Regions from separate parts of the Cobetia sp. 1CM21F genome, predicted to be linked through region 2. Evidence: riboswitches for the same ligand, from Rfam matches in the RefSeq annotation. Region 2 holds a riboswitch; the other holds the start of a gene.
What was found. A riboswitch is a leader RNA that binds a small molecule or an ion and turns the genes downstream of it on or off. The one in region 2 is predicted to bind thiamine pyrophosphate.
Positions count from the first base shown of each region.

Region 1: it holds a riboswitch for thiamine pyrophosphate, as region 2 does, so the genes downstream of both, thiC (phosphomethylpyrimidine synthase ThiC) here and MSG32_RS08030 (ABC transporter ATP-binding protein) in region 2, are expected to answer to the same signal.

Region 1 covers NZ_JALNTQ010000001.1:199,010-203,335, forward strand. Annotated here, with positions in the region: gene MSG32_RS00775 (peptidylprolyl isomerase) at 1-9, shown strand, start outside; gene thiC (phosphomethylpyrimidine synthase ThiC) at 139-2,148, opposite strand; TPP riboswitch at 2,275-2,415, opposite strand; gene tenA (thiaminase II) at 2,574-3,233, opposite strand; TPP riboswitch at 3,380-3,506, opposite strand; gene MSG32_RS00790 (TIGR04282 family arsenosugar biosynthesis glycosyltransferase) at 3,660-4,326, opposite strand, start outside.
Region 2 covers NZ_JALNTQ010000002.1:560,633-564,958, reverse strand. Annotated here, with positions in the region: gene MSG32_RS08035 (ABC transporter permease) at 131-898, opposite strand; gene MSG32_RS08030 (ABC transporter ATP-binding protein) at 895-1,647, opposite strand; TPP riboswitch at 1,706-1,819, opposite strand; gene MSG32_RS08025 (hypothetical protein) at 2,005-2,970, shown strand; gene MSG32_RS08020 (potassium/proton antiporter) at 3,108-4,326, shown strand, end outside.

The DNA of each region.
Region 1 (4,326 bases), on a different contig from region 2:
CGCACGTGAGCCTTCTGTCACGCTCATGAGATGTCATGAGCGTTTGGCAGGATGTGACGAAAACGCCCCGACCATCACTGGTCGGGGCGTTTTTTGTGTCGCTCGGAAAGTCATCCTTCCTGTGTGTCAGGCGCTTGCCTACACCTCCTGATAGAGCTGGCTGCCTTCACGCTTGAACTTGTCGGCCTGCTCCTGCATGCCGGCCATCACGCTGTCGGCATCGCCGGTCAGGCCATGTTCGTTGGCGTAATCACGCACTTCCTGGGTGATCTTCATCGAGCAGAACTTCGGCCCGCACATGGAGCAGAAGTGGGCGACCTTGGCCGAGTCCTTGGGCAGCGTCTCGTCGTGGAAGCTGCGCGCGGTGTCCGGGTCCAGGCCCAGATTGAACTGGTCTTCCCAGCGGAACTCGAAGCGTGCCTTTGAGAGCGCATTGTCACGGCGTTGCGCGCCCGGATGGCCCTTGGCCAGATCGGCGGCATGTGCGGCGATCTTGTAGGTGATGATGCCGGTCTTGACGTCGTCCTTGTTGGGCAGGCCCAGGTGCTCCTTGGGGGTCACGTAGCAGAGCATGGCGCAGCCGAACCAGCCGATCATCGCGGCGCCGATGCCGGAGGTGATGTGGTCGTAGCCCGGGGCGATGTCGGTGGTCAGCGGGCCGAGGGTGTAGAAGGGCGCCTCGTCACACTCGCTGAGCTGCTTGTCCATGTTCTCCTTGATCAGGTGCATCGGCACGTGACCCGGGCCTTCGATCATGACCTGGACATCGTGCTGCCAGGCGATCTTCGTCAGCTCGCCGAGCGTCTCGAGCTCACCGAACTGGGCGGCGTCATTGGCATCGGCCACCGAGCCCGGGCGCAGGCCATCGCCCAGTGACAGGCTGATGTCGTAGGCCTTGCAGATCTCGCAGATGTCCTCGAAGTGGCGATAGAGGAAGCTTTCCTCGTGATGCGCCAGACACCACTTGGCCATGATCGAGCCGCCGCGCGAGACGATGCCGGTCACGCGGCTGGCGGTCAGTGGCACATAGCGCAGCAGGACGCCGGCGTGGATGGTGAAGTAGTCGACGCCTTGCTCGGCCTGCTCGATCAGCGTGTCGCGGAAGATCTCCCAATCGAGGTTCTCGGCCACGCCATCGACCTTCTCCAGCGCCTGATAGATCGGCACCGTGCCGATGGGCACGGGAGAATTGCGCAGAATCCATTCACGGGTCTCGTGGATGTTGGCGCCTGTCGAGAGGTCCATCACGGTGTCGGAACCCCAGCGGATCGCCCAGGTCATCTTGTCGACCTCTTCCTCGATGGAGGAGGTGACCGCCGAGTTACCCAGGTTGCCGTTGACCTTCACCAGGAAGTTGCGACCGATGATCATCGGCTCGCTTTCCGGGTGATTGATGTTGGCGGGAATGATCGCGCGGCCGCGCGCGACTTCCTCACGCACGAATTCGGCGGTGATCTCGTCGGGCAGGTTGGCGCCGAAGCTGTGGCCCGGGTGCTGGTGGCCCAGAATGCTCTCGACGGATTCGCTGCCCTGATATTCCTCACGCAGCGCGATACGACGCTGATTCTCGCGAATCGCGATGTATTCCATCTCGGGGGTGATGATGCCCTGGCGCGCGTAGTGCAGCTGGGTGACATTCTTGCCCGGCAGGGCGCGACGCGGGCGGTGGTCCAGCTCGAAGCGCAGGGACGACAGGCGCAGGTCGGCCTGGCGCACGCGGCCATATTCACTGCTCAGTTGATTGAGCTGTTCGGTATCACCGCGTTCCTCGATCCACTGCTCGCGCAGCGGCGCCAGGCCCCGGCGGATGTCGATCTCGACCGCCGGATCGGTGTAGGGGCCGGAGGTATCGTAGACGACGATCGGCGGGTTCTCTTCCAGGCCGCTGGAGGTCTGGGTCGGCGAGCAGCCGATCTCGCGCATGGGCACGCGGATGTCCGGACGGGAGCCTTCGATATAGATCTTGCGCGAGCCGCTCAGCGGCGCGATGGCGGCGGCGTCGACCTGTGCTTCGCTGGCGAGGTGGCGGCTGCCATCCTTGCGACCGGCACGCGCGCGTGCCTTGGGGGCAGCCTCAGGCTGCGAGGCGAGCGGTGACTCGGCGGCGTTGGTGGTTTGCGGGTCTTGTGTCGTCGGGGCAGTGCTCATGCAGGTCTCCTCAAAGGGCGACGTCACGGCTGACGTCATCATGGGAAGACCGTGCGCAGGGAGAGGATGGTCGTCGCCGACTCCTTGCCAACAGGTGGCCCGGGAGCGAGGCGGCCGCGCGCAGCGGCTGGCCATCAGCTTGATTCCTACGCCGGTCCTAACCGGTTCAGGTTCCACGGGACCCCTTGCTGGCAAGCTCGCGCGTCAGGGCGGCGAAGCATGCATGCAGGATCTCAGCCGGTTCCACCGGCACCCCGTCAAGCGTGTTCAGATTTCAATGCGAGGGTGTTGCCCGAAGCGTCAGGCTTGCCACGGGGAGCATTCTCGCATCCAGGCTCTGTTGGCCTGTCAGCCATGCCATCCACGGAGGATGGCGTCATCCCGAGCGGCTCATGGCGAGCGCCGGGACGTCAGTCTGTCATGCCTCAAGCGCGATCGAGGCCCATCTGCCAGAAGTCGATCTCGAGTCGCGTGGCGTCCCGGAAGACATCGACCAGTTCACCCAGTCGGCGCTCCGAGACTTCCGAGAGTCGCGCATCCAGCCATTCACGTTCGGCTTCGACGGCTTCCTTGAAGTCATCGCTTGAGTACATCGCGATCCAGTCCGCGTACGGATTGTTCTCGATCTCGGTGGTGTCCTGATCGAGCAGCCACTCGGCGATCTCGCCGTAGCCGATCAGGCAGGGCGCGAGCGCCACGTGCAGATCGAGCAGGTCGCCGCGCTGGCCGCAATCGAGCACGTAACGGGTATAGGCCAGGGTAGCGCGGGATTCCGGCAGCTCGCTCAGGTCATCCTCGCTGATGCCCCACTCGCTGCAGTAGCCGATATGCAGATCGAGCTCGGTATTGAGGATGGTGTCGAGACTGGCCGTGGCCTGACGCAGCTCCGCGAGGGTGCGGCTCTTGTAGGCGGCCAGCGCCCAGGCACGTGCGAAGTGGATCAGGAACAGGTAGTCCTGCTGCAGGTAATGGCGGAAGGACTCCTCCGGCAGACGACCTTCGCCCAGCTGGCGAACGAAGTCGTGCTCGAGATAGTCACGCCATTCCTCGGCGCAGGCACTGGTCAGGTCGTTGAAACTAGGCATGACGCATCCCTCGGTGAGCGTGCTGACGACCCGTGATGGGGCGACAGGTCTCTGGCGCAAGCATGGCCAGTACCGGAACAGGAGCAGGGGAAAAGCGGGGGAGGTGCCGACAGTCACCGTGAGAAAGTGGTGACGATATCGAGTGGCATCGCTTCGCGCTTGATCCCTACGCCGGTACTAGCCGGATCAGGTTCGGCGGGATCGTCATTCACGCAAGGACATCGCCTGCGCATGACATCTCAGCCGGTCTTACCGGCACCCCGTCAAGCTGTGACATATGAGTCACGATGCAGCGAGTGTAACAGCCCTGCAGCGCAGAAGAAGGGCAGTGTGAGCAAAAATGCATACGACTTTGGGAGGCATGCCGAACGTGTGAAGAGCCTCAAGCGGGTTTGTAGAAAGCCGTGAGCGGGTTCATGGAAAGTCTCAAGCGGCAAGGTCGGCCATGAGTGCCGGCAGGTGGCGCGCCAGTCGCGCAAGGTCACGTGGCTCATCGACATCCCAGCTGATCGGCAGGCAAGCGGCCGTTCTCCCCGCCCGTGCCAGCAGCGCCAGAGTGTCCCGGCAAACATGGGCATGGCACCAGCGGGGCAGCAGGAAGGCTTGCGGGCAGGGCGCCTTGAGGCCAATCAAGCCATAGCCGCCATCGTCGGTGGGCTGCAGCACCGCGTCGTGAGTGCGCAGTCTGTGGGCTGCCTCGCGCAGCCGCTGGCTGTCCAGCGCCGGCAGGTCGGAGCCCATCAGCAACACCGGCCCCTCGGGCAGATGTCGGGCCATGGCCCGGGACATTCGCTCACCGAGCTCCCCCTGCGGCTGTGCCTCGAAGGTGAGGTCGGCAGAGGCATCGACAACGCTTCGCAGCCGGGCTTCCAGCGCTGCCCGCAAAGCCGCCTGTTCAGGTGCCTGACTCGACGACTCGGCAGAGGCCGTCAGCATCACCACGACCTTGCCGAGGCGCGCGGCGCAGGCGTGGTCAACGATATGGCTCAGCATCCGCGCATAGAGTCGAGCTGCGCCCTCGGGGCCGAGTGCGGGGATCAGGCGTGTCTTGCAGTGGCCGGCGATGGGCAGGCGACCGAAGATGATGAGAGTC
Region 2 (4,326 bases):
ATCACAGGGTAGTGGTGCTGCCGTTCGTGGGCGGCAGTCGTCAGGCTCATGCAATTTGTGTCGAGCGTCGTTGCGTCTTTCGGTTACGCGATCTTGCGGTCTTGCGGTAGTTACTCGAAGCCCCGGCGTGTCAGCTCAGGCGTGTCAGCCGGTCGCGGTGCCAGGGCATCAGGGCGCGCAGCAGCGCATCCAGCGAGAAATAGAGCAGCAGGGAGAAGGCGACCAGCACCAGCAGGGCGGCGAACATCAGGTCGATTTCCATGCGCGCGTTGGCGTTGAGCATCAGATAGCCCAGCCCCTGACTGGCACCGGCCCATTCCCCGATGACGGCGCCGATGGGGGCGGCGGTCGCGGCCATGCGAATGCCGGAGGCCAGTGCCGGCAGCGCGGCGGGCAACTGGATGTGGATCAGCCGGCGCCATGGGCTGGCACCCAGGGTATGGGCAAGATCCAGCCAGCCCTGCTGGGTCTGGCGCAGGCCGTCGTAGCCGGTGGAGGCGACCGGGAAATAGATGATCAGCGTCGCCATCACCACCTTGGACAGCATGTCATAGCCGAGCCACAGCACCAGCAGCGGCGCGATCGCGAACAGCGGTATCACCTGGCTGATCAGCAGCATCGGCAGCAGGGTGCGGCGCAGGCGGGGAATGAAGGCCAGCGCCAGCGCGGTGGCAAGGCCGAGCAGAATGCCCAGCACCAGCCCGGCCAGTATCTCGCTGATGGTGACGCCAGCGTGATGGGCCAGCAGCGGCGCCTTCTGGATCAGCACCTCGAGCACGGCCTGCGGCGTGGGCAGAATGTAGGGCGGTACGGCGGTAACGGCAATGACCAGCTGCCAAAGCCCCAGCAGGAGCAGCGCGCTGATGACGAGGTGACGCATGGCGTGCAGACGTTTCATGCGGCCTCCTCGCTATCACGCAGGCGGGCGATCAGTTGCGCCTGCGCCGGTGGCAGGGCCGGGTCATCCAGCGGCACCGGGCGTGCGGCGCCAAGCCCCGGCAGGCGTTCCAGCTCGGCGCCGTGACCCGGGAGGCTCGACGGGCGCAGCACCAGCAGTTGATCGGCGAGGCGCAATGCCTCCAGCGGGTCATGGGTCACCATCAGGACGGTGCGGCCCTTGAGCAGGCGGCTGGCCAGATCATGCAGCTCCAGACGGGTGATGGCATCCACCGCCGAGAATGGCTCGTCCATCATCACGACCGGCGCCTGCTGGTAGAGCGTGCGGGCGAGGGCGACGCGCTGGCGCTGACCGCCGGAGAGGGCGTCCGGCCAGGCCTGCTCACGGCCCTCGAGCCCGACCGCGGCCAGCAGTTCATGAGCGAGTTTGCGATTGCGCGGCCGCCGGCGCAGGTCATCGCCCAGCCACAGGTTGTCGATGACGCGCCGCCACGGCAGCAGCAGGTCCTGCTGCGCCATCCAGGCCACGCGGTCGGTCAGCGGCTGACCGTCATCGGTGGCGAGGTCGAGCTGGTGGAGATCTGACATCTCCAGACCGGCCAGCAGGCGCAGCAGCGAACTCTTGCCGCAGCCGGAGCGTCCCAGCAGTGCCGTCCAGCTACCGGCTTCCAGACGCGCGGAGATATCGCGGAACAGCGTGTGGCCGGCGTAATCGATTCGTGCGTTGTTGAGGGTGAGTCCCAGCGACACAGGCAATTCCGTGGTCAGGCGGCGTGCCGGCAGGAGGAAGCAGGTGACGCGCCATGCAGGGCACGCGTCGGGGATTCCCTCCGCCGGTATCAACCGGATCAGGTTCCAGGGGTTGTCGCGCGACGTATCGCTGCGGCTCTCAGCCCATCCTCGGGCACCCCCATCCAGGTCGACAGTGTAACGTCACTCTCTTGCCGGTGTCTTGTCCGACGCGGGTCAGGGGCGGGGGGCGGGTCCGGTGAGCAGGGCAGAGGTGGGCAGGGCAGAGGTGGCGTGCGAAACGGACTATGCCGATGTGCCACGCCTTGGGTATGCTGAGCTTTACTGTAACAAGACGTGTAGCCCAAGGAGATCATCATGCCCGACACACCGGATCTCTCGACCTGTTCCAGTTATCCCGTTCCCCCACGGCGGCCGAGCACGGCTGAGGCCGTGGGCGAGCCGCGTCCCGTGCCCAGGGGCTGGCCCGAGGAGTCACTGACCCGCCGGCTCTCGACCTATCTGGGTCAACCCCTTGAGCCGTTGGCACTCGCCTGGCCGGATAGCGCCAACTGGCTATGGCGCCAGCGTGGCGGCACGCCCGGCCTCATCAAGCTGGCGCGCACCGGGCCAGACCATGACCCCTTCTGGCGCGCCATGCGCGGGGTCTTCGGCGCCGATCGCTGGGCGACGCCGGAGGGGCTGACGCGACTGGCGGGCGCCTTGCCCGCGCGCCTGCCGATTCCGCCACTGCCCCTGACCTTTCTCGGGCGTCTCGATGGCGCGCCCATCTGGCACCTGCCGTGGTCCAGCGGGCAGCCGAGTGATCTCAGCATCACCTTCTGTGAGCTGCTGGGCGACCAGCTCGGTCGCCTGCATCAGGATACGCTGTCGGGCTTCGGTCAGCCGCTGGCGCAGCCGATGCCGCTATTGCACTGGAATACCCGCGTCACGCGCTTTCTCGCCCATCACCCGCGTCGCGCGGAGCTTGGCACGCTGCTCAAGCGCACCTTCCCGGCACCGACTCGCGCGGTGTGGTGTCTGCCGGACATGCGCGCCGATCAATATCTGTGCGCCGCCACCGGCTGGGTATGGAGCGATTGGGAAGCGCTGGTGTGGGCGCCGATCGAGTTCGACTGGGCGCTGGTGGAGTTGCTGCTGGAAACGCCGGAGCAGCGTCAGGCCTTTATGAAGGGCTATTCGCGCCATGGGCGCATGATCGATCTCGATGGCCAGCGTGAGCTGTGCCGTGCGCTGTTGTGGGCGATGGAGGCCTTCGGCCCGCGGTCCTATGCTGAGCTTGCGGCAGCCCCTGCCTGGGTCTCGCCGCGCAGCCTGGCGTGAAATCCGCGTGCTGCACGCTGCAAGTACATGAAAGGTGTGAAATTTCTCTGCAGCCCCATCGCTGACATGGAATACTGTGGGTGAGTCGTCGTGGACGTCACTCGAGATCTGATGTAGGGCTTGGCGGGGGAGCACTCGTGGTAGAGAACCTGAATTATTATTTCTTGCTGGCAGGCACGCTGATCGCCTTGAGCGTGTTGGCCAGCCGCGTCTCGGCGCGTCTTGGCATGCCGCTGCTACTGCTGTTCCTCGGCCTTGGCATGCTGGCGGGTGAAGATGGCGTGCTGGGCATCCAGTTCGATGACGCCTCATCCGCTTACATGATCGGCAACCTGGCGCTGGCGCTCATCCTGCTCGATGGCGGCCTGCGCACGCGGCTGTCCACGTTTCGTGCCGGCCTGAAGCCGGCGCTGGTGCTGGCCACCGTCGGGGTCTTCATGACCAGCGGCCTGGTGGGCCTTCTGGCCATGTGGCTGTTTGATCTCACCCTGATCGAAGGCCTGCTGGTCGGGGCCATCGTCGGCTCCACCGATGCCGCGGCGGTCTTCTCGCTGCTGGGCGGTCAGGGCGTTCACCTCAATGAGCGTGTCGGTGCGACGCTGGAAATCGAGTCCGGCACCAACGACCCGATGGCGATCTTCCTGACCATCACGCTGGCCGAGATCCTGACCGGTCAGCTCTCCGGCGTCGCGTCGGGCATCATGAGCTTCCTGCTGCAGTTCGGTGTCGGCGCCGCCATGGGGATCGCCGGCGGCTGGCTGATCGCCCGTCTGATGCGCTATCTGGACCTCGCGCCCGGCCTCTATTCGCTGCTGGCGCTGGCGCTGGGCCTGAGCCTCTTCGCCACCACCAACGAGATGGGTGGCAGCGGTTTCCTTGCCATCTATCTGTGTGGCCTGATGATCGGCAATCACCCCGGGCGGCATCTGGAGCACATCCTGCCGGTGCATGATGGTATGGCGCATCTCTCGCAGATCGTGCTGTTCCTGATGCTGGGCCTTTTGGTCTCGCCCTCGACCATGCTGCAGTTCGCGCTGCCGGCCGCCATCCTCAGCGTGGCGCTGATTCTGGTGGTGCGCCCGCTGGCGGTCATCCTGTGTCTCAAGCCGTTCTTCCGCTTCCGCTGGCGCGAGCTGTGGTTCATCAGCTGGGTCGGGCTGCGAGGGGCGGTGCCGATTGTGCTGGCGATCTTCCCGGTGATCACCGGGGTCGAGAATGCCGGTCTCTACTTCAATGTCGCCTTCTTCGTGGTCATCATCTCGCTGCTGGTACAGGGCTCGTCGCTGGCGCCGATGGCGCGCAAGCTGCGGGTGGTGGTGCCGCCGGGCGCACAGCCGAGTCGCCGCAACCTGCTCG